DNA from 3 places in the Exiguobacterium sp. s59 genome. Region 2 is predicted to be linked to each of the others. Evidence: riboswitches for the same ligand, from Rfam matches in the RefSeq annotation. Region 2 holds a riboswitch; each other region holds the start of a gene.
The links. A riboswitch is a leader RNA that binds a small molecule or an ion and turns the genes downstream of it on or off. The one in region 2 is predicted to bind thiamine pyrophosphate.
Positions count from the first base shown of each region.

Region 1: linked by a shared signal. The riboswitch ahead of KNO91_RS09215 (Ykof family thiamine-binding protein) and the one ahead of tenA (thiaminase II) in region 2 are both predicted to bind thiamine pyrophosphate.
Region 3: linked by a shared signal. The riboswitch ahead of thiT (energy-coupled thiamine transporter ThiT) and the one ahead of tenA (thiaminase II) in region 2 are both predicted to bind thiamine pyrophosphate.

Region 1 is NZ_JACSKG010000004.1:203,352-213,884, forward strand. It holds gene KNO91_RS09185 (CPBP family intramembrane glutamic endopeptidase) at 1-444, opposite strand, end outside; gene KNO91_RS09190 (lytic transglycosylase domain-containing protein) at 531-1,214, shown strand; gene KNO91_RS09195 (DUF1643 domain-containing protein) at 1,243-1,830, shown strand; gene KNO91_RS09200 (energy-coupling factor transporter transmembrane component T family protein) at 2,024-2,758, opposite strand; gene KNO91_RS09205 (ABC transporter ATP-binding protein) at 2,740-4,083, opposite strand; gene KNO91_RS09210 (ECF transporter S component) at 4,076-4,651, opposite strand; gene KNO91_RS09215 (Ykof family thiamine-binding protein) at 4,644-5,234, opposite strand; TPP riboswitch at 5,317-5,417, opposite strand; gene KNO91_RS09220 (GTP-binding protein) at 5,477-6,676, opposite strand; gene KNO91_RS09225 (hypothetical protein) at 6,785-7,051, opposite strand; gene KNO91_RS09230 (SMP-30/gluconolactonase/LRE family protein) at 7,064-7,945, opposite strand; gene KNO91_RS09235 (class I SAM-dependent methyltransferase) at 8,083-8,691, shown strand; gene rlmN (dual-specificity RNA methyltransferase RlmN) at 8,727-9,788, opposite strand; gene KNO91_RS09245 (amidase family protein) at 9,854-10,533, opposite strand, start outside.
Region 2 is NZ_JACSKG010000002.1:47,826-58,358, forward strand. It holds gene KNO91_RS03605 (YjjG family noncanonical pyrimidine nucleotidase) at 194-871, shown strand; gene KNO91_RS03610 (NUDIX hydrolase) at 874-1,323, opposite strand; gene KNO91_RS03615 (pentapeptide repeat-containing protein) at 1,379-1,981, shown strand; gene KNO91_RS03620 (aminoglycoside 6-adenylyltransferase) at 1,978-2,805, shown strand; gene KNO91_RS03625 (hypothetical protein) at 2,856-3,008, shown strand; TPP riboswitch at 3,104-3,208, shown strand; gene tenA (thiaminase II) at 3,297-3,971, shown strand; gene thiM (hydroxyethylthiazole kinase) at 3,968-4,759, shown strand; gene thiD (bifunctional hydroxymethylpyrimidine kinase/phosphomethylpyrimidine kinase) at 4,756-5,595, shown strand; gene thiE (thiamine phosphate synthase) at 5,564-6,205, shown strand; gene KNO91_RS03650 (SDR family oxidoreductase) at 6,230-6,868, shown strand; gene KNO91_RS03655 (GGDEF domain-containing protein) at 6,981-8,546, shown strand; gene KNO91_RS03660 (OsmC family protein) at 8,589-9,038, shown strand; gene KNO91_RS03665 (GNAT family N-acetyltransferase) at 9,101-9,544, shown strand; gene KNO91_RS03670 (DUF4385 domain-containing protein) at 9,541-9,987, opposite strand; gene KNO91_RS03675 (GNAT family N-acetyltransferase) at 10,063-10,533, shown strand, end outside.
Region 3 is NZ_JACSKG010000001.1:430,902-441,434, forward strand. It holds gene KNO91_RS02215 (Stp1/IreP family PP2C-type Ser/Thr phosphatase) at 1-78, shown strand, start outside; gene pknB (Stk1 family PASTA domain-containing Ser/Thr kinase) at 84-2,033, shown strand; gene rsgA (ribosome small subunit-dependent GTPase A) at 2,077-2,964, shown strand; gene rpe (ribulose-phosphate 3-epimerase) at 2,968-3,624, shown strand; TPP riboswitch at 3,645-3,745, shown strand; gene thiT (energy-coupled thiamine transporter ThiT) at 3,819-4,394, shown strand; gene KNO91_RS02240 (thiamine diphosphokinase) at 4,391-4,978, shown strand; gene rpmB (50S ribosomal protein L28) at 5,036-5,224, opposite strand; gene KNO91_RS02250 (Asp23/Gls24 family envelope stress response protein) at 5,477-5,839, shown strand; gene KNO91_RS02255 (DAK2 domain-containing protein) at 5,862-7,541, shown strand; gene sdaAB (L-serine ammonia-lyase, iron-sulfur-dependent subunit beta) at 7,605-8,267, shown strand; gene sdaAA (L-serine ammonia-lyase, iron-sulfur-dependent, subunit alpha) at 8,280-9,167, shown strand; gene recG (ATP-dependent DNA helicase RecG) at 9,154-10,533, shown strand, end outside.

The DNA.
Region 1 (10,533 bases), on a different contig from region 2:
GAAAATAAACTCTTCTGTCACGCCGGCCGTGACCGAGACGGCGCTCCATGCCTGCTCCTCATTCTTCGTTCTTGGCAGGAGCAGTTTTTCTAAATCGAGCTCATAATAAGGACGCAATGCTCGACGAAGTTTTGATGAGGTCTTGACCAATAAATAAAAGACGAGCGTAAATGCAACGAGGATACATGATAGGAAAAAGACTTGCCACGCCTGTTCGTTGCCCGTTTCTGGCGCAAATGTCAAACCGACTTCGGATGGCGGTACTTGAAATAAAAATATGAGGGCGACAATCAACAAGGTCAGTCCCCATGCTGATTTTACGGTTTGATCGTACACCCACGCCCGTCCCTTCGTCTCAATCAATGGACGGATCAATTTTGCGTTGAAGATTTGGACAATCAACATGTATCCAATAATTGCCGTAAAAATCAATCGTTCGAGCATCCATATCCACTCCTGTCCTTACTCTTAGCTATATGCTACACTATTCGGGTATTGTCTAAAAGCTAGGAGGCGGTATCTTGAAACGTATGATGCTGCGATTGACCGGTTTTATCATTGTGCTCGTGCTTTTGCTCGGGGCAATCGGCTGGCTCGGTCAACACGATAAAGTAAACAATGGATTGTATCGAACCTATTATGGTGAGCATGGCGTACCGAACGCTCACATCGCTGTCTATCAGGACGCTGCTGACGCATACGATGTGGACTGGCATTTGCTTGCCGCCGTACATCGCGTCGAGACGATTTTCTCTCACAGTTCTTCCATGCGCTCATCCGTTGGTGCGATCGGACCATTCCAATTCATGCCTCGTACTTGGCTCGGTTGGGAATATGATACGGATGACCAAAAAGGTGACGTCCCAGAAGACGAAGTCGATTTGACAGACCTTGCATTGATCGACCAGTACGGTGGTCTCGGTCGTGACGGGAATGGAGACGGGAAAGCAGACCCACATAGTCTTATTGATTCCGCACATACCGCGGCGTATTATTTAAGTGAACACGGTGGGAAGAAAACGGATTCTACCACATCTATTCGAAATGCTATCTTCGAGTACAACCGGAGTGAGCAGTATGTTAACGATGTTATGACATACTATGAAAATTACGAAACAAACGTGACGTACATCCCTGAAGAACGGGACACAATCAGTCAACATGTCGCCTATTATACGATTCGATACATCGAGTGGTTCAAAACACTCGGCTGATGCTTACATGAAAAAGTGAGGAATGGAAATGAATACGCATGTAGAAGAAGTAACCATCCGCGTAAAATCAATCTTCAATGAAGATAAAACAAAACGCTATATGCGAACGTATGAGTTCACGGATGTGGAAGACGGGGTCATTTGTGCCGTCATCATTTATTCACCGAGAATGAGCGATGCTTTCTTATCAGGTACGACAACGCAACGTGCCTATATGTTGATGCAAAATCATTTGTCACAGCCGATTCGGGAGATGCGTGTCATCAGCCTTGTGCCGACACTTGCCATCAATGATAATCTTCCGTATGTGGAATCACAACTCGACGAGACAAACTATCACTATGTCGAAGAGACGTTGCAAGAGGTAGCAGCAAGCAATGGCATGATCATCGTCGGTTGGGGTTCACCTGGTCGATTGATGCACCATGCGACATCCTATAAGTCGCTCTTTGCCGATTACGAGTCAAACATGTACTGCATTGGTACGACGGCCAAAGGTGAACCACAACAGATCCGTATGGCCAACGAGAACACAGTGCTCGAGGCGTTCAACAATGAATCAATCAAACCAAAGTTTCGAATCGTAAAAGAAACAAAAAAAGACGACTCCGAGTGAGTCGTCACAGCTTGTTGACAAATAACATGTTCGTACTCGTCCTTTCGGCGCCCACGCTTTCCGCAGGCAATCCCGGAGCCGCATCGCGACTCAAGTCGCTGCTGGGTCTCCATCGGATTGCTTTCCTGCAGGCGTCGGGGCGCCGTGGGACGAGCCGCACGAATGGCCGCCCCTTGTGGCGGCCATTCGTTTTTTATATTCCTGCCCAGATGGCAAATCCAAACAACGCGAAAAAGACACCTGACCATATAAAATCACTTGATTTGACTTCAACCCTGTCATAAATCGTCCGTTTTCCGCCTGTAAACCCTCTCGCTTCCATCGAGAAGGCGACACGCTCCGCTCTTCGAATCGATCCGGCAAGGAGTGGCAACAGTAATTTCGGCACGTGCCGTAGACGTTCCCATCTCGTATCGAGTGGGACACCCCGTAGGCGATGTGCATATTGAAGTTGTTGCAGTTCCCGTTTTAAAAGAGGAATGAAACGGAACCCGACGAGCGCGCTATATGCGATTGTCGGTGACAACTTCGCCTGTTGCATCAGACTCATGACGAACCGCTTTGAATCCGTCGTCAACATGAAAAGAAGCGAGAGGACCGTGAACGCCAATACGCGAAGGCTGAGGGCAATCGCGACATCCCTCTCCTCAATTGTGACTTCCTGACTCAGAATGGTCACCCATGTCTCTCCCCCGAGGTCTTTTCCGAAAACGAGCGTTGTCCAAAACGTTCCGAGCGCCGTGATGAGAAAAGGGATCAAGAAAAGTAGCCATCTTTTCCATGAGACATTGGTTGCCATCCATTGAATCAGTACCGTCCCTACTACGATCACGAGCGGGGTCCATGGATTGTAAAACAATGCGAGACCGAACATGACGAACGTCAATGTTAGAAATTTCACCGTCGGATTCATGTCATGGAGTGACATCGCGCTCTCCTCCCTTGCAACCGATAATGACGAAGTGTCTCCGTGTCCTTCCAGAGTTCATCTTTAAATGGTCCTGAAAGTTCCCCGTCCTTCATCAAATAAAACGTGTTGGCGATGCGGGCGAACGACAAGTCGTGGGTCACGAATAGAATCGTTCGACCCATTTCAGCATGTCGCTTCATCAACAGCTCGAGCGCATGCAATGACGGTTCGTCTTGACCCGCTGTCGGTTCATCGAATGCGAGCAACTGTTTGTTCGATAGCGACTGGATTGCAACTGCGAGCCTCCGTTTTTGTCCGTGACTGAGAGATAACGGATGGAGATGTCGCTGATCAAGAAGCGACATGTCAGATAAAACGCTCTCAATCGAATCTTCATGACCAAACTGTAATTCACTTTCGACAGAATTCATGAAAAATAAATGTTCCGGCGATTGCGGTACGAGCCCAACCCGTCGGTCATGTTCCGTTAAGCTTCTTAAAAACGTGGACTTCCCGCTCCCATTCGGACCAAGTATGGCAATCACTTCTCCTGCTCGGACATGAAGCTCCGATCTTTTCAGCTGAAATGAATCACGTCTGACCTCTTCGATTGTGTAGTGATAAGGATTTTTTAGCGAAGCGTTTGACTTTATAAATGCAAAGTCATCGACCGGGCAAAAGGATTCATTCCGAACGATACGCCCTCGCTCTAATTCAATATGCCAGTCAAAGTAATCACCCCATAGGTGAGGACGATGTTCAACGACGATGACGTTCAGTCCTGTCACTCGATCGAGCCATTCCACAAATTCGTACGCGGTCACCGGGTCAAGATGAGTCAACGGTTCATCGAGCAGTAGCCATTCCGGTCTTCCGACTAGAGCGCACGCAACAGCAATCCGCTGTTTCTGTCCGCCTGACAACGAATCGATTTTTCGGTTTCGATAATCACTCAACTGTAACGATTCGAGGATTTCCGTCACGCGTTGTTCGATGTCTGAGACAGGTGTCGACAAGTTCTCAAGTGTGAAGATCAGTTCTTCATCCACCCGCTCCATGACAAATTGCGTATCCGGGTCTTGAAACACCGTCCCGACCCGCTGATTGATCTCGCCAGGTGCATAGTCGTCGTATGATCGTCCAAGTAGTTCGAGTCTACCATCAAGGATTCCGTCACAATTCTCCGGATAGAGACGGTTGAATAGCGCGAGAAGCGTCGATTTCCCGCTTCCGCTCGCCCCACTAAGAATCGTACGACCTTGACGGATTGAAACGGTCACGTCTTCAAGAATCGCCTCAGAACTCTCTGGGAATCTAAAATGAAGTGACTCTGTCTCAACCATGGACGTTCCCACTTCGTGAAATCGCATAACCGCGAAGTGATCCTGTCTTCAGCAATAGGTCACTGAGCAACTTCCCACCGATCCCAGCGATGACCATCCCACTGACGGCTCTCAGCCCGAACATCGTCGCCACATAACCTGGCTCTAACATCGCGAACCCACTCATGAAATATGTATAGACGAAACTCGTGACAGCCGACCCAAATCCGGCAAGCATGAGTACCCATAGCTCATAACGTCGGTAGCCCGTCATCGCAAAGACGGCTTCTGCCCCTAAACCTTGAACGATGCCGACCAAGATGATGCGTGGCCCAATGGCATTCCCAATCAACATCTCAATCGTCGCGGCCATCACTTCTGAGATGAAGGCGGCACCAGGCTTCCGGATGATGTACGCCGAGATGATTGACACGATGAACCAGATACCGAAGATCCACTCGTAGGCGATCGGTCCGATCAATCCTGCCCATAAGTTCCCAATATGGACGAACAATAAGTAGACGACGGCAAAGACGACAGACAATACGGAGACAAGGACGACCTCTTTTAATTTCCACGATTTAAGCATGTCGCCCTCCATGTGACGGACTATTTACACTGAACGTCACCGTCATGACAACATGTCGGTTCTTTTCGCGCGTCCGCTTAAAAGCCGCCTCATAGTACGAGAACACGTCATCTAAGTTCCCATGGATGCCTGATGCATAATGCATCGACTCGTTATAGACACCAGCCTGTTTTGCTTGCTCGATTTCTTCATAGATGAGTTCCATGTAATTGTCAGCACCCATCGGATAGAGTGCGAACTGCGAAGACACATACTGGTCTCTTGATGCACCGTTTGATGGTTCGCTCGGAGCCTCGAGTGCCTCATCTCCCGTTGAATCTCCTGGACAACCGACAGAGAACGTTCCGCTCAGCGAGACGTGCTTCCCTTCCTCCGAAGCAAGACTCAACACCGTTCGAGCGACGTCAAACACATGCTCGACTCGTCCACGGATGACCGTCGACACGTCATCCGTATGTCTCCACACACCTGACAGATCCGTTCGTTTTAGAGCACCTTTGATTGTCCCGACAAAATCGTCTGTCATCGGGCTCAGTGTGAATCGAAACCCGACGATTGGGCTCGTACCACATGATTCATTCATTTTGTTTCCCCCTCTAAATGTGTTTGCATAAAAAAAGCCGCATTCATGAGAATGCAGCAACAAAATCTATACAAACTTGCATAGAGAAAGTGCCGCACTTCCTCACGCCAGTATTATCTGGATCGAGTTATAAGGGATCGGAGCCATGCTCTCATCTCAGCCGAAGCACCCCTAGTGCAGTCATTAATATGCGGTTACTTATGCAGTCACAGTATAGCGATGTTTTAATCTTTTGTAAACGGTCAATCTGAATATGTGACGAGATGACCTGAACCCGGAAGTGGGTCATGGAACGTATTCCACGATGACGGCATCTCTTCGTCCGTCAATAAACAGGCGTCAAGCGATTGCTCGACCACTTCCCGTTCCATTCGTTGACCGATGAGCACCAACTCGTTTTGCCGATCCCCGTATGGCTCGATGTAATCCTCACGAAGCTCAGGTTCAGCTGCAAACATCTCCTCACGTTCACTTGCAGGTAACGTCGCAAGCCAACGACCTGCATGTTCGAGCGTTGATGCATACCCTGCCTGTGAAAACAGACAAGCGAGGTCGTTTCTTGTCGCAATCCATAAAAATCCTTTTGCACGGACGATTTCTTCTGGATAATGTTCCATCCAGTGCATCAAACGTTCAGGGTGGAACGGTCGACGGCGCCGGTAGACAAATGAGCTGATGCCATACTCTTCCGTTTCCGGCGTATGTTCTTCCGACTCGAGTTCTTGGATCCACCCTGCAGCGCGCATCGCCTGATCAAAATCGAATAACTGGACGTCTAGAAGGTCTTCTAACGCGACGTTCGAGTATGTCGACGTCAACAATCTCGCACTCGGGTTCAGTGTTTGGAGTAACCCCTTCATCTCCTGTAGTTCCCCTTCGGACACACGGTCCGCCTTATTCAATACGATGATATCCGCAAATTCGACTTGGTCGACGAGCAAATCGACTACTTCACGGACGTCACCGGTGTCGACGGCTTGTTGACGCTCCATGAGCGATTCACCAGAATTGAAATCTTTGAAGAAACGGTACGCATCGACGACCGTGACCATCGCATCGATGTACACACGGCTCGTCAAATCAATCCCAAGAGCGTCATCGGCATACGTGAATGTCTGCGCGACAGGAATTGGTTCAGAGATTCCTGATGACTCGATGATGATCCCGTCGAGCTCACGGTCTTTTGTTAAGTCATAGACAGCCGTCAACAAATCTTCCCGCAGCGTGCAGCAGATACACCCGTTCGAGAGTTCGACTAGCTTTTCATCGGTCCGCGAGAACCCGCCCTGATCAATCAGCTTCTCGTCGATATTCAACTCGCTCATATCATTCACGATGACCGCATATTTTTTATGTTCTCGGTTATGTAAGATGTGGTTGAGCAGTGTCGTCTTCCCGCTACCGAGATAACCCGAAAGTACTGTAATTGGAATTCGTTTCATGATGGACCTCCATTAAATCGTAATCATTACTCTTTGTATAATGGAGTCGTTCCTTACTTTTGTCAATAAAAAACACGCCACATGGACGTGTTTTTGAAGAACATACAATTATTCTTCCAATGCTTTTCGTTCTGCCTCCGAGCGTGGATAAGCATTCGCCTGCCATTCAGCCCGATAAATCGAATCGAGTTGAGTCAATCCGACCTCATCCTCATCTTTATCCGAATCAATACTTGGCACTTCATCCCACTTCGGATCGAGATACGAATGATCTTCTTCACGCGTTCGATTTTCTTGTAACTTTTGAATCCCAATCTTGACCGCTGCAGCAACTGCCAACCCAATTCCAGCTCGAACTAACAGTCGTTTCACCATCGTACTTCCTCCTCAGCGACCGAAACGATACAATGGCATCCCTTTCACTTCTGTGTCGATGATAAATACCGATCCCGCTTCCGGATATTCAGAAAGCGCCTCCTCATCCATTCCTTCACGAGCCGTCGTGATAGCTAATCGATTGAGTCCATCTCCGATAAAGGCACATGAAGTGACATTTGGTGCGGGAACATGGACTTCAAGTAACTTTTTGCCTGTTGACGGGTCCCACCGCGATACTCTTCCACCCGCGTAATGCGCAATCCATAGACAACCTTCAGAATCGGACGTCATCCCGTCAGGAAAACCTTCTTCCTCCGAAAAATCGATGACGACCTCTCCGTTCGAAATTGTTCCTGTCTTCAAATCAAAATCATACTTCCGGATTTTTTCAGTCGGTGTATCGATATGATAAAAAACGGAATGGTCAGGAGACCACGTCAATCCGTTCGAAAGCGTCAACTCATCCATCAATGATGTAGTCGTTCCATCACGATCGACCCGATACAATGTCGCTTGATTTTCTTCATCTTCGAGGTGGAGTGTGCCCGCAAAAATACGACCATATGGATCGGCTTTCCCATCATTAAAACGTAATCGACCGTCGGGATCATCCAATTCGACAATTTTATTTAGCTCCCGATTGATTTCATCCCATTCATAAATCCCGTCTTTTAGACCAAGGACGACACCGTCCGTCACTTTTGGAATGACGAAACCGACTTGTTTCCCGACCTCAAAAGAAGAAATTTCATCTTCTTGTTCGTCATACCACCACAACGTATGACCTTCGATATCCACCCAATAAAAACGCTTCAACTCAGCATCCCAACAAGGACCTTCACCAAGCGTATTTCGTACCCGAATCCACAACGACGCATCTACTCTCTCCATTACTTAGCCTCCACTCTATCCATTAGTTCAGAAATCTATTCCCCTCTCCCAACTGGACTAAGCATGAATTCAGAAAATCGTGAAGGATTTCCATCTGAGTCTCATTGTTTTGCTATATTTAAGGAAAAGTGAGAGGAGTGGATGGTTTGTCGAAATGGGATGAACGCTTTAGCTCGGAAGATTATGTGTACGGTACAGCGCCAAACAAGTTTTTACGCGAATGGATCACGTCTTATCCACCTGAAGGAAAGCGTGTGCTGGCGATTGCGGAGGGTGAAGGTCGAAATGCGGTATGGCTCGCTTCGCTTGGCTTCGAAGTCGAGATGTGGGACGCTTCGAAAGTAGGGCTCGAAAAAGCGGAGCGCTTGGCGATTTCGCGAAACGTCTCCCTTCAGACGAAACAGATTGACTTGAATGAAGCGGATTGGTCGCAAGATGCGTATGATGTGGTCATCTGTATCTTCGGTCACTTTCCTCAACATGTCAGAGAAAAGGTGTTCGCCGGAATTCAAAGAACGCTTCGACCTGGTGGTGTATTCCTGACCGAAGTGTACTCTACAAATCAACTCGCTTACGGCACAGGCGGACCACAAGACGTCTCACTTCTCTATTCTGAAGAAATGTTCCACAAACTAGAGGACGATTTCGTACCGCTCATCTTACATGAGGTGGTTGTATGGCGCGAAGAAGGGTCACTCCATCACGGTGACTCTTCCGTCATCGAGTATGTCGGTCAAAAAAGGTAAACAAAAGGCCTCTCCGCTATCGGAGAGGCCTCTCGTCACTTCGCACCCTCGACGTTCATATGCTTACTGCGGAGCTGACCGCAAGCTGCATCGATGTCTGTCCCGTGCTCGAGACGGACACCCGTGTTGACGCCACGTTTCTTCAAGATATCATAGAATGCCATGATATCTTCCGGTGTGCTTCGTTCATATTGAATATGCTCGTTGACCGGGTTATACGGAATCAAGTTGATGTAAGACTTGTCTTTGATGTCTTCAATCAGATCCGCCAATTCTTCCGCATGTTCCGGTAGATCGTTCACTTTCGATAGCAAGATGTACTCGAACGTGATGCGTTTATTCGTCTTCTCGACGTAATAACGAATCGATGGCATGAGTTTATCAAGCGGGAACGCACGGTTGATTTTCATGATGCGAGTCCGAAGCTCATCGTTCGGTGCATGAAGTGAAAGTGCCAAGTTGATCCGCAAGTCGAGGTCTGCGAACTTGTAAATCTTGTCCGCGAGACCACTCGTCGACACGTTGATTTTACGCGGGGCGATCGCAAGACCACGCTCATCTTTGACGACGCGCAAGAAGTCGACCAAGTTGTCAAAGTTATCGAACGGTTCACCGATTCCCATGACGACGATATGACTGACGCGATCCCCTTCTCCTTCTTCATCGAGGAAATGTTGGACGGTCATGATTTGTTCGACGACCTCACCAGCCGTCAAGTCACGCGTCTTCTTCAACAAGCCGCTCGCACAGAAGCTACAGCCGATGTTACAACCGACCTGTGTCGTTACACAGACCGAACGCCCATATTTATGACGCATAAGCACCGTCTCGATGTAGTGCCCGTCATGAAGTTTAAGTAAGAATTTGACCGTTCCATCGCCCGCTTCTTGTTTGACGAACAGTTCTTGTGTCGAGATGACATATTTCTCTGTTAAGTAATCGCGTACCTCGTCACGGACGTTTAGCGCGTCCATCGATTTGACTCGATCGATGTAGAGCGAGTCCCAGACTTGTCGTGCGTGGAAGGCACCATATCCTGCTTCCATGCACTCGTTTGTGAGTTGATTGAACGTCAACCCGTATATAGATGATTTCATTCTAACCTGTCCTTTCTCTAATCCGCATACGTACCATTGTAGCGGACGTCAGAGACGGGTGCAACTTACGAATAATCAGGAGGCGTCGGACGAGTGATGAACTGTTCGAACGCATAGGCGACACGAATCAAATCACGTTCCGAATAGCTCGTCCCCGTGAATGATAGACCGAACGGGGCACCGCTCTCTTTTCGTTTATAGGGTATTGTGATCGTCGGATGCCCTGCTTTCGCTGCCATGTCATAGTTCGCATCATGTGGTAAGACGATCGCATCAAGTTTATGCGACGCAAGCAACGCGTCAATCCCTTCTGTTTTCGCTAAACGAACGTCCTCGATGCGACGGTCGAGATAGCTCGCTTCAATCAGTTTCCCAGATCGGGCGTTCGCTTCTTCAAAAATGGTTTGACCGTGCGGAATCGATTCAGGGTGTTCTGCGTTCCACTCGATCAAGTCAGAAAGCGTCTTAAAAGGCACGGTTGTGTTCGCAAGATACGCCTCGATCCCGAGCTTGAATTCGTCGAACAGAATGTCTGCTTGTTCAAGCCCCGTATGCTTTGGTAGCGTGACCTCGACGAGTTCTACTTCGGCTTGACGCAACAAGCGAAGCGCCTGTTCATACAACCCGACTTCTTCTTCCGAAATGTCCGGTCTGATGAACCCGACACGCATCCCGACCGCCTGCCTCACATCGAGACATGTCACATAAGGCGGTCCGACAGGAGTCTCTAGAGTCGCCGGATCCG
Region 2 (10,533 bases):
AATGGGTCGAACGATCAGAGTTGAAGCATGACGTTCGAGATAGTGGAGGAAAGCATAGGTCTGTTGGTCAAAGTAGAAACGCTGAGGTCGATACAATCAGTAGAGCTATCGTGTGATTTATTCGTCATCACTCTTTTTGAAGTTCCTGAATACTTCCTGTACAGTTAGACGTAGAGAGGGGTTAGAAAGAAATATGAAACGTTATGAAGCGATTTTATTTGATATTGACGATACGTTGTTAGATTTTAAGCAAAGTGAACACGTCGCCTTGGAGCAATTGCTCGCATCCTATAACGTCCGGATGACAGAAGAGGTAAAGGCGCGATATGTCGACATTAATAGCGGTTTATGGCGTGCTTTTGAACGCGGCGAAGTGGACCGGGAAGAAGTGCTGGTCGGTCGTCACACGAAACTGTTCGATTCACTCGGTCTCACCGTCGACGGTCCACATGTCGAACAACAATATCGGGACTATTTACATGCGGGCGTGCACATGATTGACGGTGCGTTAGAGATTGTCCAAACGCTGAGCGTTGATTATCCACTCTATATCGTCACGAACGGCGTGACGGAGACGCAATTCAAACGGTTAGAGTCATCTGGACTATTGCCGTACTTCCAAGACGTGTTCGTATCGGATGCGACGGGCTCGCAAAAACCGATGAAGCCGTTCTTTGACTACGTCTTCGACCGAATTCCAAACGTGACGCCAGAGAAGGGCTTGATTATCGGTGACTCGGTCACGGCAGATATCGCCGGCGGACGGATGTATGGTCTAGATACATGTTGGTTCAACCCGAACGAAGTGGCCGCGACGATGGAGTCAACGTATGAGATTCGACATTTACATGAGTTGAAATCGCTTCTCTAAATTCAAGCCGGATTGAGTGAATGGGCTGGCAAACGGTTCGGTAGTTGAGCGAGTACTTCCGGATAAAGCGTGACGTCTTGTAGACGGTCGAGCTTTTGCCAACGATAAATCAGGTGATCTCCTTCAGGTCCGTAAAAGTCTCCGTCTTGGAGCGGGAGGTCACCGTCTACATAAAAGTACAGTCCAATCTCATGAAACGGTTGATCGTTGTACGTAAACAAGTTCTCGTGCACAAAGGCGAATGAAGTATCGGTCACCTGCATGTTCAGCTCTTCATGAAGCTCGCGTGCGAGTGCGGTTGCAGCTTCTTCACCGAGCGTCACGCGACCACCGGGTAATGCCCAAAAGTCATCCCGGATGTTTCGGTGAATCAATACGTGTCCGTCTTTCAAAAAAATACCGGCGACGCGATAATTGAAGACTCCTTGTTCAGTCGGAAATACGAGGTCCATCTGTATCACTTCCAATCTTTGTAATCTGTTCTAGTATACCTGAAGGAGGGATATGATGTTTCAATCACATACACAATATCGAGATGAAGATTTCCGTGACGTGACACTCCGCGACGAAGTGTTGTCACATGTCACGTTCGAGAACTGTCGCTTTACGTACGTCGATGCGACTGAGCTACAAACGGAGCGCTGTCAGTTCATCAACTGTGATTTCACGGACTCGAAATGGAATGCGTCCCGTCATGTCGGGAGCTCGTTTCTGAACTGCCAATTCCATGGTGCCAACTTGTTCACGAGCGAATTTGAACAATGTAAAATGACCGGATCTTCTTTTGAAGAAAGTCAGTTTGAAGGTGTTCGTGTCACGGAAGGGGACTGGTCGTTCGTCAACCTACGTCACGTGTCGCTCAAGAAAATGGACTGGTCCCACGTTCGATTGGTCGAGGCCGATCTGTATGGATCTGACTTGACCGAGACAGTCTGGCAACAGACGGACTTGACTCGGGCGACGCTTCAACACGCGGTGTGTCGTGGTGCCGACTTTAGAGGCGCACTCGTCGACGGGGTTGATTTTTCAAACGTAACATTGCAACAAACAAAACTAGACGCGATGCAGGCAATTCAAGTCGCGCGCTCATTGGGGGCGATTGTAGAATGAAACCAGAACAAATTATCGAGCAGTTGATTGCGTTCGCGAAAGAACGTGAACACATCCGGACGGTCGTCTTGAACGGCTCACTCGTCAATCCGAATATCCAGCCAGACGCATATCAGGATGTCGACCTTGCTTTTTATGTGGAAGATGTCCAAGCGGTTGCGGACGATTCCTCATGGATGGACACGTTTGGGGATATTTTGATTATGCAGACGCCTGAAACGACTGACCCGAAACGACATGTGACGTTCTTGGTGCAGTATGTGGACGGACATCGGATCGATTTGACGATTCGGAGTGTAGATCAAGTAGAAGCCATGCTCGAAATGGACTCGCTCAGTCAAATCGTATTCGACCGAGATCATCATCCGGACGTTACGCCTTCGGACACCACATATCGCGTAACACGTCCATCTGCTGACGAGTATGCGGCTTGCTGGAATGAGTTTTGGTGGGTGTCGCTCTATGTCGTTAAAGGCATCAAACGGCATCAGGTGCTGTATGCGCTCGATCACCTCGATATCATGCGGAATATGCTCCGTCAGATGATGGAATGGAATATCGGTTATGCGACGGAGTTCTCCGTGAATCTCGGGAAGTCAGGTGATGGGATGCGCGACCACTTGCCGGAAGAGTTGTGGGAGATGCTTACGGCAACATATGCTTCCGCTGAGCTGAGTGCGATTGAAGATACGCATGACCGCTTGCAATCGCTCTTCTTCTTTTGCGCGCAACGCGTCGCCGAACAAGGCGATTTCGTGTTCCGAGAAGAAGAAGCGAGACGTGTCCGTGCCGCATGTGCAACACTTCGACATTCGAACGATTAATGAGGCCGAGAGCCGGGAAACGCTCCTTATAGAGAAAGGAGCGTTTTTTCATGAACCCATATACGACATTTATTGCCCTTTTAGTCGGAAGTCTTGTCCTTTTTGTCGGTATTCGTTTAAAGAAATGGCCGATTATTTTGGTGGCGATGTTGCCTCTTGGTCTCGTCGCATTTAATATGTTCTTACTGATCACAGGACGCTAGAAACAGCTTAAATTGTTGACCGCCCAAATAGGAAAAGGTTTTCAATTGGTAAAAAGATTGATAGAATGTGGTCGAAGACGACTGAATTTCATAATGTTTGCCACTAGGGGAGTCGCGCCACGCGGCTGAGATGGACATGGTCCAGACCCTTCGAACCTGATCTAGTTCAAGCTAGCGTAGGGAAGTGGGCGAGACGAATCATATGGCTTCACCTAGATATGACTGTTCGAGACGCCGCTTCCGTTATGGGAGGCGGCGTCTTTTTATCTGTTATAAGGGGGAGTTACTATGAAATTTACAGATCATTTACGTCAGGAAGCAGACGGATTGTTTGAAGCAAGCTTCCATCATCCGTTCGTCCGTTCACTCGGGGAAGGGACGCTCGACGAGAAGAAGTTCAGACATTACGTCATGCAAGACTCTTACTATTTGAATCAGTTTTCGAAAGTGCAGGCGAAAGGAGCGACGCTCGCACCAACGATGAAACTATCGAGCCGCTTTTTGACGCATGCATTGCACACGATTGAGGCGGAACTCTCACTTCATCGTGAGTTCTTTACGATGCTCAACGTGACAGACGTGGAACTTGCGACATTCGAGCCGGCACCGACCGCTTATGCGTATGCCCTTCATATGCAACAAGCAGGACCGACACTCGGTGATGTATTGGCGTCAATCCTTCCATGTTACTGGGTATATTACGAGATTGGTGAACGCTTAAAAGATAAGCGACCCGATCATCCGATTTATTCGGCTTGGATTGCGACTTACGGTTCGGAATGGTTCCGTGAGCTGGTAGAAGAACAGATTGATCGATTGGATGAATTAGCCGGACAAGCGACAGAAGAAGAGCGGCTTCGTTATACGAAACTCTTCTTGAAGAGTTGTTACTACGAAGTCGCCTTCTGGGAAATGGCATGGACACTAGAGTCATGGACGTTGTCACAGGAGGTCAACCAATGAGACATGAGATTTGGAGTGAGATTCGAAAGCAGGCGCCGTTAATTCACAACATCACAAACACGGTCGTCGCCAATTTTTCGGCGAATGGACTGCTCGCCATCGGTGCCTCCCCGGTGATGGCAGACGCGATTGAGGAAGTGGCAGAGATGACATTCGTGAGCGATGCGCTCGTACTCAACATCGGGACACTCGGTACGATGACCGAAGCGACGATGATTCGTGCAGGGCAAGCTGCAAATGAAGCGGGATGTCCGGTCGTGCTCGACCCGGTCGGTGTCGGGGCAACGTCATTTCGTCGAGATGTCGTCGAGCGTATCCTTCGTCACGTCCGCGTGTCGGTCATTCGTGGGAATGCAGGAGAAATTGCCACATTGGTCGGCGTCGATTGGGCAGCACGTGGTGTCGATGCGGGGGACGGGGCGTGTGAACCACGCCAATTGGCGCTCGAAGCGGCGAAACGCTATGGATGTGTCGTGGCGGTGACCGGAAAAGAAGATCTGGTCAGTGATGGAAGTGTCGTCATAGAAGTCCATGGCGGAACAAAACGAATGACCGAGACGACCGGTACAGGCTGTCTACTCAGTGCGGTCGTCGGAGCATGTCTAGCGGTCGAGAAGAACGCCCTAAAGGCGACGGTGACAGCCGTGTCGGGATATGCCTATTGCGGGGAGTTGGCGAGTGAACGGGCAGAAGGACCAGGAGATTTTCCGATTCACTTCTTAAATGCCCTTCATCAATTGACGCAACATACAATCCCGACGAATCGAATCGAGGTGTCGACATCATGAGACCGCAAGTATTGACGATTGCTGGATCTGACTCAGGGGGAGGCGCCGGGATTCAAGCTGATTTAAAAACGTTTCAAGAGCTCGGTGCGTTCGGGACGAGTGTGCTGACTGCGATCACGGCTCAAAACACACTTGGTGTTCATGGGATTGAAGCGATTTCCACGGAAATGATCATTGGGCAAATCGATGCGGTAACTGACGATTTTAACATTACGGCATGTAAGACGGGAATGTTGGTAGATGCGGAGCGAATTGAAGCGGTGGCAAAAGCGCTTGAACGCCATCGGTTCGAGCATGTCGTCGTCGATCCTGTCATGGTGGCTAAAGGGGGCGCTTCTTTGTTGCAGGAGAATGCAATCGAAGCACTTCGTACGAAACTGTTGCCACATGCGACGGTCGTGACCCCGAATATTCCTGAGGCAGAAGTATTGACCGGAATTAAGATTCGGACGGAGTCCGACCGAATGAAAGCCGCTCATTCGATTCGTGGACTCGGTGTCGATGTCGTCATCATCAAAGGTGGGCATACGGAAGGTGTGGAGGCAGTCGATTTGATTGTGACTGAATCTGAAGCATTTCAAGTGAGCGCACCTCGCATAAAGACGAAAGATACACATGGAACGGGATGTACGTTCTCTGCAGCCTTGACGGCCGAATTGGCATATGGAAAGACGCTACGCCAAGCCGTCGTAGATGCGAAGCAGTTTATTCATCAGGCGATTACACATGGATTATCGATTGGACAGGGGCATGGACCGACGAATCATTGGGGACATCGTTTAGCGAAAGAAGAGGTGATTACCGTTGACGTTCTGTACGAAACAAGCGCTCGCTAAGCAACTTCGTCTTTATTTTGTGTGCGGGACAATCGATGCTTCTGATTTGGTGTCGACCGTCGAAACGGCACTTCGATGTGGTGTGACATGTTTTCAATTTCGCGAAAAAGGTAAAGATGCATTGTATGGAGATGAAAAAGAAGCAATGGCTAGGACGCTCCAACAGGTATGTCGCCAAGCGGAAGTGCCGTTTATCATCAATGATGATGTAGAGTTGGCACTTACGATTGATGCAGATGGAGTACATGTCGGACAAGACGATTTACCAGCTGAATGGGTTCGTAAACAATTAGGACCTGATAAATGGTTAGGGGTGTCTGTCCATACGATGGAAGAAGTGCGTGCAGCGCTTCCGTTCGCAGATTATGTCGGAATCGGTCCGATTCATGAGACGAAAAGCAAACTGGATGCGGGACATGTGCGTGGGACGGAACTGATTCGACAGGTCCGTCAGCAATATCCACAGCTTCCGATTGTGGGGATCGGAGGTATTCGTCCAGAGCATGTTCCTTCAATCATTCATGACGGGGCAGACGGCGTTGCCGTCATCTCTGCCATTGCTTCTGCACCGGATGTAGCAACGGCTACCCGGCGTTTCGCTTGTCTCTGAATTCATTTTTGAGGAGGAAGACAGATGAACGTATTTGTAATCGGTGCAAACGGTCAGATTGGCCACCAATTGGTGGAGAAGTTACACAAGGAAGGGAAACATCAAGTCACGGCGATGGTACGTAAGGAAGAACAACTCGAGGACTTTAAGTCAAAAGGGTATAATGCGGTACTCGGTGACCTCGAAGGTTCGGTGGCAGATTTGCAAAAGGCGATTGATGGGATGGATGTCATCGTGTTCGCGGCAGGTTCTGGTGGAAGCACTGGGGCAGATAAGACACTTTTGATTGACCTAGATGGTGCGGCGAAGAGTATCGAAGCGGCACAAGCGAATGGGAACATCAAACACTTCGTCATGGTCAGCGCCTTAAAAGCAGAAGATCGCTCGTCTTGGCCAGATTCGATGAAGCCTTACTACGTAGCGAAGCATCACGCAGATCGCTTGCTCGAACAGAGTGGACTCACATACACGATTGTACGTCCTGGTGCTTTGACAGACGATGCAGGAACGGGCAAAGTGAACACGAAATTCGAAGGAAGTGGAGAGATTCCACGCGAAGACGTCGCATCATTCTTGGTGCATGTCCTTCATAACCATTCGAATGCACAGAACAAAGCGATTGATTTAATTAAAGGGGATACCCCAATCGAAGAAACGTTATAAGCGTGTGATATTAGGAACGGGATGTAAATCATCCCGTTTTTTGTCGCTTTAAAGAGGGAAAAGGGTGCAACATAGCGAAATAACCGAATACGAATCAATAAGGAGGTTCTGCATGACCGAGATGTTCATTTATCTGGTGGTTTACTTACTGCCGTCATTTTTGCTCGGCTTTTTAGCACTCGATGTCTTTCAACGAAATCCGAATAAAGTCGAGCATCGGTTGCTGAGCCTGTTTGTATTCGGCTATTCGATGCTTTTCTTGGCGGAATTTGTCCGCCATCTCTCTCCGATCGAGTATAGTCCAGCACTCATCGCGTATTGGTTTGGGAATGCCGGGATTTTCATCTTTATTTTTTCCGTACACTTTATATTAAGTATTACGGGCGTTGGAGCGAAAGCGCCTCGTTGGCTTTATCCATGGGTCGTCTATTTACCGTTGATTCCTGTCATATTGACATACATTCGGCGAGAGAACATCATCAACAGCCAGCAATTTGAACAAGTTGGCATTTGGATTTATCCCGAATTCAATTCTTCTTACTTGATTACGTTGACTGTCGGAAACATCTTTCACCTATTGATTATCGGTCTGATTTTTTATGCGCTAAAACGCGCAGAGCGAAGGGAGCACCAACGCGTGTTGCGCATGCTCTTTTGGACTGCAAATGCCGTGTTGGTGTGGGATGTCGTATTCGGCTATTTTCAATTCCGTGGATTCATCCCGCCCTATTCATACATGTATGGCGGGCTCGTTTGGGCGGTGGCCTTGGTCATCGCGATGAATCGTTTGGACTTCTTAACTTCTTACGTGAAACGATACGGCACCCTCTATAATTTGAATCCATCCGCTATCCTATTGATTGATTCGGAAGGCAAGGTAGAGAGTGCGAACCCTGCCGCACGAACGTTATTCCATACGGTACGTGTCGTGAATGAACGCTTCGTCGACTTGTTACCGGAAAAGAAAAAAGCGGAATGGATTGAACATTACAGCCAACACTTCAGGACACGGAAGAAGTTTTTAGAATTTGAAACAAAGATTATGACGAAGTCTGGGCAAGAGCGATATGTCGTCATCGATGGGGACTTTGTCGATATTGATCGAACAATCCATGGGATGATCATCATACGGGATGTACATTCGTTCAAAGAGGCCGAGCAAACGATTCGCTTCTTTGCCTACCATGATCCGCTTACGAAATTGGCAAACCGACGTGCCTTTTATGAACGGGCAGATCATGAGTTGCTTCATGCATCGAGATTATCATTACTCATCATTGATTTGGACGGCTTCAAAGCGGTCAACGATACGTATGGACACCAAATCGGGGACCACTTCCTGACCCATTTAGGTGGACTATTGGAAATGTCGGCACGAGACGTCGGCTTGGCTTCCCGTGTCGGAGGCGATGAGTTCTACATCTATGTAATCGACTTATCGGAAACCGAAGTGCTTGCGTTTATTCATGAGCTCCAGATGACGTTGAGCCGGAACCCTTACAGAACGTCGGATGTGACGATTCCGATTCGGGCAAGTATCGGGGTCAGTCATGCCCCGGACCAAGGAACGGACTTGGATACATTGATTCACAAAGCAGACCAGGCGATGTATCAAATCAAGCAAGGCGGGAAAAATGATTATGCGATTTATGATGAGGCGTTACATGGTCCAAAATAACGGGAACATAGAAATGGTTAATCGTTGAGAGGAGGATGGAATATGTCAGAAAGACCGTTAGTAACGATGCGTGCCGAAGGAGATGCAGGAGGCGTCAAGACAACTGTACATGTAGGAGAGCACACCCCTTTTATCGTGGATGAGCCGGAACGGCTCGGTGGAACGAATATGGGACCGAATCCGCTCGAATATCTTCTCGGAGCGCTATCATCTTGTACGACGATCATGATTGCCTATGTCGCCCAAGATTTAAATTTTGATTATGAAGGGGTCCAATTCGTGACGGAAGGGACACTCGATCCGAGAGGATTCCAAGGGATGGAAGGCGTCCGAACGTATTTTGAGTCAGTTCAGATGAAAATCGTATTGGATACGACCGAGTCGGATGAGCGAATTGCCGAACTACGAAAAGGCGTCGAGGCACGATGCCCGATTCATAATCTCATGCACGCGGCGGACGTGGAGATGAAGGCAGATTGGACTCGAAAATAAAGATGGGGGAAACCTCATCTTTTTTACATAGTAACCATGAAAAGAGTACGGAGGAAAACCAAGTGAACCACCAACTGATGACATCTGAATGGGCAAGTCAAATTCAAAAATGGACGTACGCAGCTCCTTATGATTTCTATAATCAATCACCTTCCGAAGAGGGGATTGACGAGTTGATGACGTATCAGGCGATGGTAGAAGAACACGAGCTGATTGGCTTCTATTGCATCGGCGTCCCGGCTCAAGTGCCGAATTCGGACTACTCGTATTCTTCAGATATGACGGATATCGGATTCGGAATGCGACCCGATTTGACAGGTAAGGGACGCGGACGGTCGTTTGTGACATACGTCATCGAAAGGGCATTGGAACGGGGGAAACCGCTCCGTCTGACCGTTGCTTCTTTCAATGAGCGAGCGATTCATCTATACGAAACGGTCGGCTTTCGTATAATCACATCGATTGAACGCAATGGTGTCCCGTTCCACGTGATGGTGCGCGATTAACCATACTGTTTTTGATGTGCCTTTTTACGTCGTAAATAATCCTCATCGGCACGGAGTTGATCCCAATACGTTTTGAAGATACGGGCAGACTCTGCTTTTTCTTCGTCAATTTCGCGCTCGTGGATGTCACCATCTTCTTTATATTTACGACCACCTTTATAATTGGCATAGCGCCGGGCCCGCGTGTAGCCCATTTGGATGAACTTTCGGGCCATGTCCATTCCGACGAAATCATCGTTCGCGCGATACTGTTCAAACAATTCTATGATCTCTTCAGCGGATTGCTGGGCGATGTCTGGCGTCTTGAATCGCCAATGGGGCAAAATCTCACTTTTATACGGTTCCACGAGTAGTACACCTTGTTCACCACGACCGACCCGATACAATTCGGGTTGTTGTCGGAAGTCGATTTCATCGAAGTTTAAGTCATAATCAAATGGCATGTTCATTCCTCCTCGCCTAACGTTTTCCCATTAGGTTGGGGAAAGAAACAACTTGAAGGAAAAGGATGGGTTTATATGATCAAGATGGAGACAGCGCGGTTGATGTTAAGAGCATTTACGCTAGAAGACGCAGAGGATATGTATCGTTACGCTAAAGACGAACGTGTCGGACCGATGGCTGGTTGGGCGCCACATGAATCCGTTGAAGAGACGAAAGATGTCATTCGACTGTTTATTGAGGAAAAAGACGTATGGGCGATTGTGTTGAAAGAAACCGGGCAAGTGATTGGCAGCATTGGATTACACGACCGAAGACCGGACCCAATGATTCAACATGAGGCCCAACGTGAAATCGGTTATGTACTCAGCCCCGATTATTGGGGGCACGGCTATGTGCCGGAAGCCGTTCAGGCGATGATTCGATTTGGATTCGAAGCGTTAGGACTGGAGCGGATTTGGTGCGGCTATTTCAGCTTCAATGACCAATCGCGACGCGTCGTTGAGAAATGTGGGTTCACTTATGCGTTCACGAAAACGCAAGAATTG
Region 3 (10,533 bases), on a different contig from region 2:
GCTGAAGCCAATCAATTGGGAGGGAGCGACAACATCACGGTCGCGCTCGTTCAATTCACAGATAGAAAGAGAGGATGAATCCGATGCGAAGCGGAGAACGAATCAACGATCGTTATCGGATCGAACAACAAATCGGCAGCGGAGGCATGGCAAATGTCTACCGGGCTCATGACGAGATTTTAAACCGAACCGTCGCCATCAAGGTGTTGCGATCTGAATTCTCACATAACGAACAATTTATACGTCGGTTCGAGCGAGAAGCCCACGCGGCTACGAGTCTGAACCATCCGAATATCGTCGCCATCTACGACGTCGGTGATGAAGATGATTTATACTATATCGTCATGGAACACGTCGATGGCGTGACGTTAAAACAATATTTGCAAGAAGAATACATATCTGTCGATGAGGCGTTGCGCATCATGGGACAGATTTGTGATGCGATTGATCACGCCCATGCGAATCGAATCATTCATCGGGACATCAAACCACAAAATATGATGATCGATCAGCATGGAAATGTGAAGGTGACCGATTTTGGAATTGCGGTTGCGATGTCGAATGCGACGTTGACGCATACGATGTCCGTCCTAGGCTCTGTCCACTATTTCTCACCTGAACAAGCTCGCGGGAAATTCGCGGATGAAAAGTCGGATATTTACTCGCTAGGTGCCGTTTTGTACGAATTGTTGACGGGGCGCGTACCGTTTATCGGCGAGACGCCGGTCGCAGTCGCGCTTCAACATTTGCAAGATGACCCGATTCGGCCGATGGATTTGAATCCGAATATTCCACAAGCGCTTGAGAATTGTGTCATGCAAGCCTTGTCGAAATCACCGGGTGCCCGTCATATATCGGTCGCAGCTTTCAAGAAAGATTGTATGACCGCATTAAGCCGAGAACGTGCCAATGAGCCGAGACGTCTCTCAGCCAATCAAGACGAGTTCGACCAAACACTCGTCATGGCGCCGGTCATGCCTGAAGAAAAACAAGATGTACCGGTGACACCGCCCCCGGTCACACCACCAAAGGAACAGGAGCCAAATGAGGCACCGGTTAAAAAGAAGAAACGCAAATGGTGGATTTGGATATTACTCGTCATTCTCTTAATTGGGGGAAGCATTGCGGCGTATGTGGTCGCCGACGAAATGTCGCGCGCCGTCGTGCCTGATGTCGTCGGCATGAGTATCGGGGACGCGACGACAGAACTCGAGGCTTCTGGATTTGTCGTCGAAGTGACAGAACGTGCGAGCGATGATATTGCGGAGGGTGAGGTCATTTCGCAAAATCCGCAAGAAGGACGTAAACCGAAACGCGGCACGACTGTGACGATTGTCGTATCGGCCGGAAAAGAGACGGTCGAGATGCCGAACGTGGAAGGTCTTTCACAGACTGCCGCTGAGCGTATGCTAAAAGACTTGGCATTCAGCGATCTTGAAATCAAAACCGAAGCTTCTGAAACGGTAAACAGTGGGGATGTAATTTCACAATCGGTTGACCCAGGTGAAGAGGTCGTTCCTTCAGAGGTGACGGTCACGCTCGTTGTGTCGACAGGTAGCAACAAAGTGGAACTATCTAACCTTGCCGGGTATACGTTCGACGAAGCATCTATTTATGCTGAACAGAACAAATTGAAAATCGTGAAGAAGGATGAATTTTCGACAAGTGTTCCAAAAGGTCAAATCATCCGTCAACTTCCGACAGCCGGGACGGCAGTCGACCCGGGAACGGAGCTCACGGTGATTGTATCGGAAGGCGTCGAACCGACCGATATCTCGATTGAACGTGAAGTGAGTGTTGAAGTCGAGCAACTGGATAAGGATAAGAAGCCGAAAGCGGTCGAAGTCGTCATTCGTACGGTTGACGCACGTGGTGAAATTGAGGTACTTCGTGATCAAATCACAGAGACGACAACGTACTCGTACACGCTAGTCATTGCCCCTGACGAAGTCGGGACAGCAACGATTGAAGTTGATGGTGAGATTGTTCGAACGGATTCAGTCACATATGCGCAAGCCGAAGAGGCACAATAAAGAGGTGACGGTGTCGTCACCTCTTTTTTAAAAGGAGGTAGTCATAATGAAAGGAACAATCATTCGTCTTCAAGGCGGGTTTTATGATGTGATGACCGAGGCGAATCAAGAGATTCGTTGTCGGGCAAGGGGGAATTTTCGAAAACGCAATATCTCACCTGTCGTCGGCGACGATGTGGTGATTCAAGATCAAGAAGATGGGACCGGCTATATTCTTGAAGTGGAAGAGCGCCAAAACCATCTCGTTCGGCCACCGATTGCGAATATTGATCAAGCGTTCCTCCTCTTTTCAGTTAAGGAACCAGCGTTTTCCTATCATTTGCTTGACCGTTTTCTCATTCTCATTGAATCGAAGCAAATTCATCCAATCATCGTATTGACGAAGATGGACTTGCTCGATGAAAGTGAAGTCGAACCGATTCAAGTGGCGATTGCTCGCTATCGGGCGATTGGGTATGACGTGATCGAAACGTCGACGGAGCATGGGCACGGTGTTGATGAAGTGCGCAGTCTATTCAAGGGAAAAACGAGCGTCTTCGCCGGTCAGACCGGTGTCGGGAAAAGTTCGTTACTCAATGCAGTCGCGCCAGAACTCGAGTTGGCGACAGGTGCAATCTCGAAATCGCTCGGACGAGGAAAACATACGACACGTCACGTGACGTTAATCCAATTGGCGGATGGTCTCGTTGCCGATACACCGGGTTTTTCAAGTCTAGAGTTTCCTCAGGAACTTGAGACAGATGAGCTCAGATGGTGCTTCCCCGAATTCGTGGAACGCCATGACGATTGTAAGTTCCGGGGATGTGTCCACGTTAATGAACCAGGATGTGCCATCAAACAAGCGGTTGAAAATGGCGAAATTGCTTCAACAAGGTACGAAAATTATGTTACCTTTATGGAGGAGTTAAACGATCGAAAACGGAGGTATTGACAGATGATTAAAATTGCACCATCTATTTTAGCTGCCGATTTTGCCAACTTGGAAGCTGAAGTAAAAGCCGTTCAAGAAGCAGGGGCTGACTATATCCATTTTGACGTGATGGACGGGCAATTCGTACCAAACATCTCGATTGGTCTACCTGTTCTCGCGAGCTTGCGTAAAAAATCAGACATGGTACTCGATGTACATTTGATGATTGACCAACCAGAACGCTACGTTGAAGATTTCGTGAAAGCCGGTGCGGACATCGTAACCGTACACGTGGAAGCGACGAATCATTTGCATCGTGTCTTACAGCAAATCAAAGCGGCAGGTGCGAAATGTGGGGTCGTCTTAAACCCACATACACCACTTTCGACGATTGAACACGTACTCACGGACGTCGATATGGTGTTGCTCATGACGGTCAACCCAGGATTCGGGGGTCAGGCGTTTATTGAATCGGTCGTGCCAAAAATTTCAGCGCTTAGCCAACTTCGTCAAGACCATCAACTTGATTTTGAGATTGAAATCGATGGTGGTGTGAACGCAGAAACGGCAAAACGTTGCATCGATGCTGGAGCTGATGTGCTTGTGGCAGGATCAGCCATCTATAGTCAATCGGATTATAAAGCAGCCATCGATAGCATTCGTGGCGCATCTCGTGTATAATCGACGGTAGAACAACAAGATAGAGTCGCAAGGGGTGTCACATCATGTGGCTGAGAGGCATACGCTAACCCTTTGAACCTGTTCCGTTCACACGGACGTAGGGATGTGGCGAAAATGCACGTTGCGAATTCAAGCAGCATGGCGTTTACGTCATGCTGCTTTTTGTCGTTCAAACAAATAAAGGAGGAAGAAGGATGAAATCACGTTTCAAATTACAAGCGCTCATTGAAATTTCATTGTTTGCGGCGCTCGGGCTTATTTTTGATTTGCTCATTCCATATCGTTTACCACAAGGTGGGTCTATCAGTTTAGCGATGCTCCCGATCTTTGTCATGGCGTTCCGTCACGGGCTGAAAAGTGGTCTTGCGACAGGCGCGCTCGTCGGGACACTTCAACTCTTGTTCGGAGCATACATTTTCACACCTGTACAATTCTTGCTCGACTATACGGTCGCATATGGCCTCGTCGGTATGGCCGGGGTATTCGCAGGGCGAGTGAAACATGCTGCGAGTCAAGGTGCGACAAAGACGCTTGCCATCTATTTAGTGCTCGGGGCATTGCTCGGGTCGATGTTACGATACGCAGCGCACGTCATCTCGGGTATCGTCTTCTTCGCTGAATACGCAGAAGGTCCGGTCGTGGCCTACTCGCTCGGATATAACGCCACGTATATGCTCCCATCCTTTGTCATCTCGGCCATCGTGTTAGTACTTCTCTTCACGACAGCACCACGTTTCACGCGTGTGGCGACACGGGATATCCGTCAATGAACGTACTAATCGTCGCGGCGAGTCCGGCACCTATTCCGGACTTACCGCGTGATGCCGATTTTGTGATTGGTGTGGATGGTGGATATCAAAGACTGTTAGATGAAGGAGTTGTACCAGACGTCGTGGTGGGAGATTTTGATTCGTTCGATGGGACACCACCTGATCAAGCGTTACGCTATCCTTCGGAGAAAGATGTGACAGACTTAGAAATTGCATTGGAGTTAGCAAGAGAACGGGGAGCAACACGAATCGATGTGTATGGGGCTCTCGGGGGACGGATCGATATGACGTTTGCGAACGTAGGCTTACTGGAGTCCTATCCGGAGATGCACCTTCATGATGAAGGGCAAACGGTCTATCTTGTAAGAATAGGAGACTATACCATTCCGAAACGGGACGGTCACTATTTGTCTTTCATGCCATGGAAGACAGCTACGATTTCCATTAAAGATGTCAAATATCCACTTGACCATCATGACGTGACGAGCGGAGAGGCGCTGACGATCTCAAATGAATGGTCTACGGATTCTGCCCGGTTGACGGTCCATCAAGGGACCGTTCTCGTCATGATTGTCAAAAAATGAGCACAAAAAAATCCCATCGGCGAATGCCGCTGGGATTTATTCGTTCGTGTATAAGTATTATACGCGTTCAACGAGACCTGATTTAAGTGCGCGAGCTGAAACCCAAACGCGTTTCGGTTTACCGTCAACGAGAATACGAACTTTTTGTACGTTTACACCCCAAGTACGTTTTGTCTTGTTGAGTGCGTGCGAACGGTTGTTACCTGATTTAGGTGATTTACCTGTTACGTAGCATTTACGTGCCATGCGTTTCCCCTCCTTTTTTATGTGGGTTCGTCCTAATAGACACTCGTTTATATTAGCACGGCTTTTTTCCCGATGCAACTAGAAAATCGTACCATGACAAGAAAAAAACTTGACATTACTCTCAAGGATTTGAATAATGAATGAGGTTATCGCGTTAATTGACCGAGTTTCTGGAGCAGGTTCTTTTAATAACTAGGTACTTATTGTAGAATGTACATTAGGAATCATTCCGAATAAAGGAGGCTACTCCATATGGCAATTGAAATGAAGACAACATATGGCAATATTGACATCACAAGTGACGTCATCGCGACACTCGCAGGTGGTGCAGCGATGGAATGCTTCGGTGTGGTCGGCATGGCTTCACAAGCACAATTGAAAGACGGCATTGCTGAATTGTTAAAACGTGAAAATTACGCGCGTGGTGTCGTCGTACGTCAAGAAGACGAAGACGTACATATCGACATGCACATCATTGTAAGCTACGGGACGAAAGTATCTGAAGTCGCATACAACGTGCAGAGCCGAGTCAAGTATACGCTCGGAGAAACTTTAGGATTAAACGTTTCGTCGGTAAATATATTCGTTCAAGGCGTTCGTCTGACGAATGACTGACGAAAACGGAGGAGGATTTGGTGTGGGTTTAAAACGTTTAGATGGATTGGCGCTCTCAAACATGATCGCGAACGGAGCGGCCAACTTGAGCCAAAACGCAGATTATGTAGATTCGCTTAACGTCTTCCCGGTTCCAGACGGAGACACGGGGACGAACATGAACTTGACGATGACGTCGGGCGCGAAAGAAGTAGCGGCGATGAACTCATCAAATATCGCAGAGGTGTCATCAAAGTTTGCACGTGGACTACTTATGGGAGCACGCGGAAACTCGGGTGTTATTTTAAGTCAGTTGTTCCGTGGATTCGGTAAAGCTGTTGAAGGAAAAGCAGAACTGACAACAGTTGATTTTGCAGAAGCGCTCAAGCGCGGTGTCGACACGGCATACAAGGCGGTTATGAAACCGGTTGAAGGAACGATTTTGACGGTTGCTCGTGAAGCGGCCGACGAAGCGCTCCTTGCGTCAGAGTCGACAAGTGATTTCACTGAATTTATGAAACGCGTCATCGAAGAAGCGAAAGCATCGTTAGACCGTACACCGGACTTGTTGCCGGTATTAAAAGAAGTCGGCGTCGTCGACTCGGGCGGTCAAGGACTTCTCGTCATCTACGAAGGTTTCCTTGCTAGCCTTGAAGGCAAAGAGCTCGAGAAACCACATGCTCCTGTCATGGATGCGTTGATCGAGGCAGAACACCATGCGCATGCGGCACAAGGGTTCATGTCTACAGAAGATATCGAATTCGGTTATTGCACAGAGATCATGGTTCGTTTCCAAGACGAAAAGTTAAAGGATGCACCGTTCAATGAAGATGCGTTCCGTAACGAATTGTCTGAACTGGGAGATTCTCTCCTTGTCGTCGCGGACGAAGAACTCTTAAAAGTTCACGTTCACGTTGAGACACCGGGTGAGGTCATCACGAAAGGTCAACGTTTCGGTGAACTCGTCGCCGTTAAAATCGAGAACATGCGTCAACAACACTCGACCATTCTCGAAGAAGAACATGGTGCGAATCAACACGGTGTTCAACAGGCAGAGAAGCCGAAAGCACCATTTGCGATCGTCACGGTAGCAATGGGTGAAGGCGTCAGCGAATTGTTCCGTTCACTCGGGGCAGCACACGTCATCGAGGGCGGTCAAACGATGAACCCATCAACAGAAGATATCGTCAAGGCGATTGAGTCTGCACATGCGGAACACGTCTTTATCTTCCCGAACAACTCAAACATCATCATGGCTGCTGAGCAAGCAGCGTCTGTCGCACCATGCGGCGTCTCTGTCATCCCGACGAAGACGGTCCCACAAGGTCTTGCGGCAGCAATCGCCTTCAACCCAGAGGCGGATGTCGAGATGAACGAACAAGCGATGAAGTCAGCTGCCGCGACTGTGAAGTCCGGACAAGTCACTTACGCTGTTCGTGACACGAGCATCGATGGTGTGGAAATCAAGAAAGACGAGCACATGGCGATTGCAGAGAAGAAAATCGTTTCTTCCTCAACGTCGAGCCTCGAAGCTGCTAAAAAGTTGGTCGATGCACTCGTCGAAGCAGATGATGAAATCATTACGATCTTAACGGGTGAAGGTTCATCTGAAGCAGACGTAGAAGCGTTGACGTCATATATCGAATCTGTAAATGATGAGATTGAGATTGAAGTACACGACGGCAAACAACCGCTTTACTCTTATATTTTTAGTGTGGAATAAGCTGTTTCAAGTCCCTACCTTCTGTATAATGAAGGTAGGGATTTTTGAAAGGGGGAAAATTAGGTGAAATATCGTAGTGTGTTTGACATCATTGGTCCTGTCATGGTCGGGCCATCGAGTTCGCATACAGCAGGTGCCGCGCGCATCGGGCTGATGGCAGGGAAATTATTCGGAAGAACGCCACGCACCGCACGCATCACGTTTTATGGGTCGTTTGCGGACACGTATCGTGGTCACGGTACGGATGTCGCGATTGTCGGTGGAATTATGGGGTTTGATACGTTCGACCTGCGAATCCCACAAGCGTTAGACATTGCCCGTGAAAAAGGAATCGAAGTCATCTTTGAGACGAGCGATTTGTTGACGGATCATCCGAATACAGCGCGTGTCTTGCTCGAAGACGAGTTCGGTACGTTTGAAATCGTCGGGATCTCAATCGGTGGGGGAACGATTGAAATCACGGAACTGAATGGATTCCCGTTAAAGTTGACAGGTGGGGGACCTGCGCTCGTCGTCTTGCATCATGACCGATTCGGGGCAATCGCCGCAGTGACAGGTGTCTTGGCGAATCATCAATTGAACATTGGACATATGGAAGTGAGTCGTCACGAAAAAGGAATGCAAGCCTTGATGGCCATTGAGATTGATGAAACGATTCCTGCTGAAGTGTTAGCAGAGCTAGAACGATTACCGCAGATCGAACGGATCGCTATTTTTGGGGAATAAGGAGAATGTGAGATGTTTAAATCAGTAGAAGAGTTAGTGACGATGGCAACAGAACGAGGTATCCCGATTTCTGAGGTGATGATCGAACAAGAGATGCACGTCAGACGCTCGAGCCGGGAAGACATCATCGGAATGATGGACCGTAACCTCGAGGTCATGGAAGAAGCGGTCGAACGTGCGCTTCAAGGTGTCACATCGGTGACGGGATTGACGGGGAACGATGCCGTACTCATGCAAGATTATATACGTTCAGGCAAATCACTTGCCGGAGACCTTATTTTAGATGCCGTGTCAAAAGCAATCGGGACGAACGAAGTGAACGCGGCGATGGGACGAATTTGTGCGACACCGACTGCGGGGAGTGCGGGCGTCGTGCCAGGAACGTTATTCGCGGTGAAAGATCGCCTCGAGATGGACCGCGATGCCATGATTCGCTACTTGTTCACGTCAGGAGCGTTCGGGTTTGTTGTGGCGAACAACGCTTCGATTTCAGGAGCGGCAGGGGGATGCCAGGCAGAAGTCGGTTCAGCGACCGGAATGGCAGCAGCAGCGATTGTCGAAGCGGCCGGCGGGACACCGGACCAGTCGGCTACGGCGTTTGCAATCGCCCTTAAAAACATGCTCGGCCTTGTCTGTGATCCTGTGGCAGGACTCGTTGAAGTGCCGTGTGTGAAACGGAACGCCATGGGCGGTGCTAATGCCATTGTCGCAGCGGACATGGCCCTCGCGGGAATCACATCGCGTATTCCTTGTGACGAAGTCATCTCAGCGATGCATGAAGTCGGTCAAATGATGCCGACTGCGTTGAAGGAGACGGCTAAAGGTGGATTGGCGAATACGCCGACGGCTCGTCGCCTCGAACGAAATATTTTTGGAGCGAAAGAAGATGCAAAACAATGAACGGCTGACGACTCTGAAAGGAGTCGGGCCAGAGATGGCCAAAAAACTAGAAATGATGGGACTTGTTCGAATCGAGGACGTGCTAGAGCACGTCCCGTTTCGTTATGAGAATTATAATAGTGGGACCGTAACGACCGCTGTTCACGGGGACCTCGTCAAATGGAGTGGGACGGTACAAGCAGAACCACTCGTTCGTTACTACAGTAAAGGTAAGAACCGCCTTCAGTTTAGATTATTGCTAGAAGAACGGTATGCAGTCCAAGTGACGATGTTCAATCGGGCGTTCTATAAGGATAAGTTGACGATTGGCGAAACCGTCACGGTCAAAGGGAAATGGGATATGAATCGGATGACGATCAGTGCGACCGACCTCGAATTCGGTGCACCGTCAGGCGGCCTTCAGCCCATCTATTCGTTACGAGCCGGACTCACGCAAAAAAACTTTAGTCGAATCGTCAAGTTAGCTTTCGAACAAGTGACGGACCTCCCGGAACGGGTGCCGCAGTCCATACGAGACAGGTATCGACTAGAGGACCGAATGACCATGCTTCGCGGGATGCATTTCCCGGATACGGTGGAGACATATAAGCAGGCGAGACGGAGCTACGTATACGAAGAGTGTCTCATGTATCAATTGAAATTGCAGGCGTTTCGGAAAATGGAGCGGTCAGGAAACGGTCGGGCCCTTCAACTTGATAAGCCTCAATTGAACGAATTCGTCAAACGACTCGCATTCCCATTGACGGGAGCTCAAACACGGGTCATCCGTGAAATCGTGTCCGATCTCGAAAAGCCAGAACGGATGAATCGATTGTTGCAAGGGGATGTCGGGAGCGGGAAGACCGTCGTTGCCGCGATTGCCTTGTATGCGACCGTCATGGCTGGGTATCAAGGCGCATTGATGGTACCGACCGAAATTTTAGCCGAACAGCACGCGACATCTTTACAGGAATTGTTTGAGCCGTTTGGCATCACCATCGCCCTCTTGACGAGCTCGGTGAAAGGAAAAGCCCGGGAGGCGCTTCTGACTGCGATTCGATCCGGTGATGTCGACATCATCGTCGGAACGCATGCCCTCATTCAAGGACCGGTCGAATTTTCGAATTTGCATTTGGCGATTACAGACGAACAGCATCGATTCGGTGTCGAACAACGGAAGAAACTTCGTGATAAAGCCGAATTTGCGGACGTCTTGTATATGACAGCGACCCCGATTCCGAGGACACTTGCAATCAGTGCGTTCGGAGAGATGGACGTCTCGACGATTGATGAGATGCCAAAAGGCCGAAAACCGATTGAAACATATTGGGCGAAGCAAGACCAAATCGACCGTGTTCATTCGATGGTCGATCGAGAGCTGACGCTT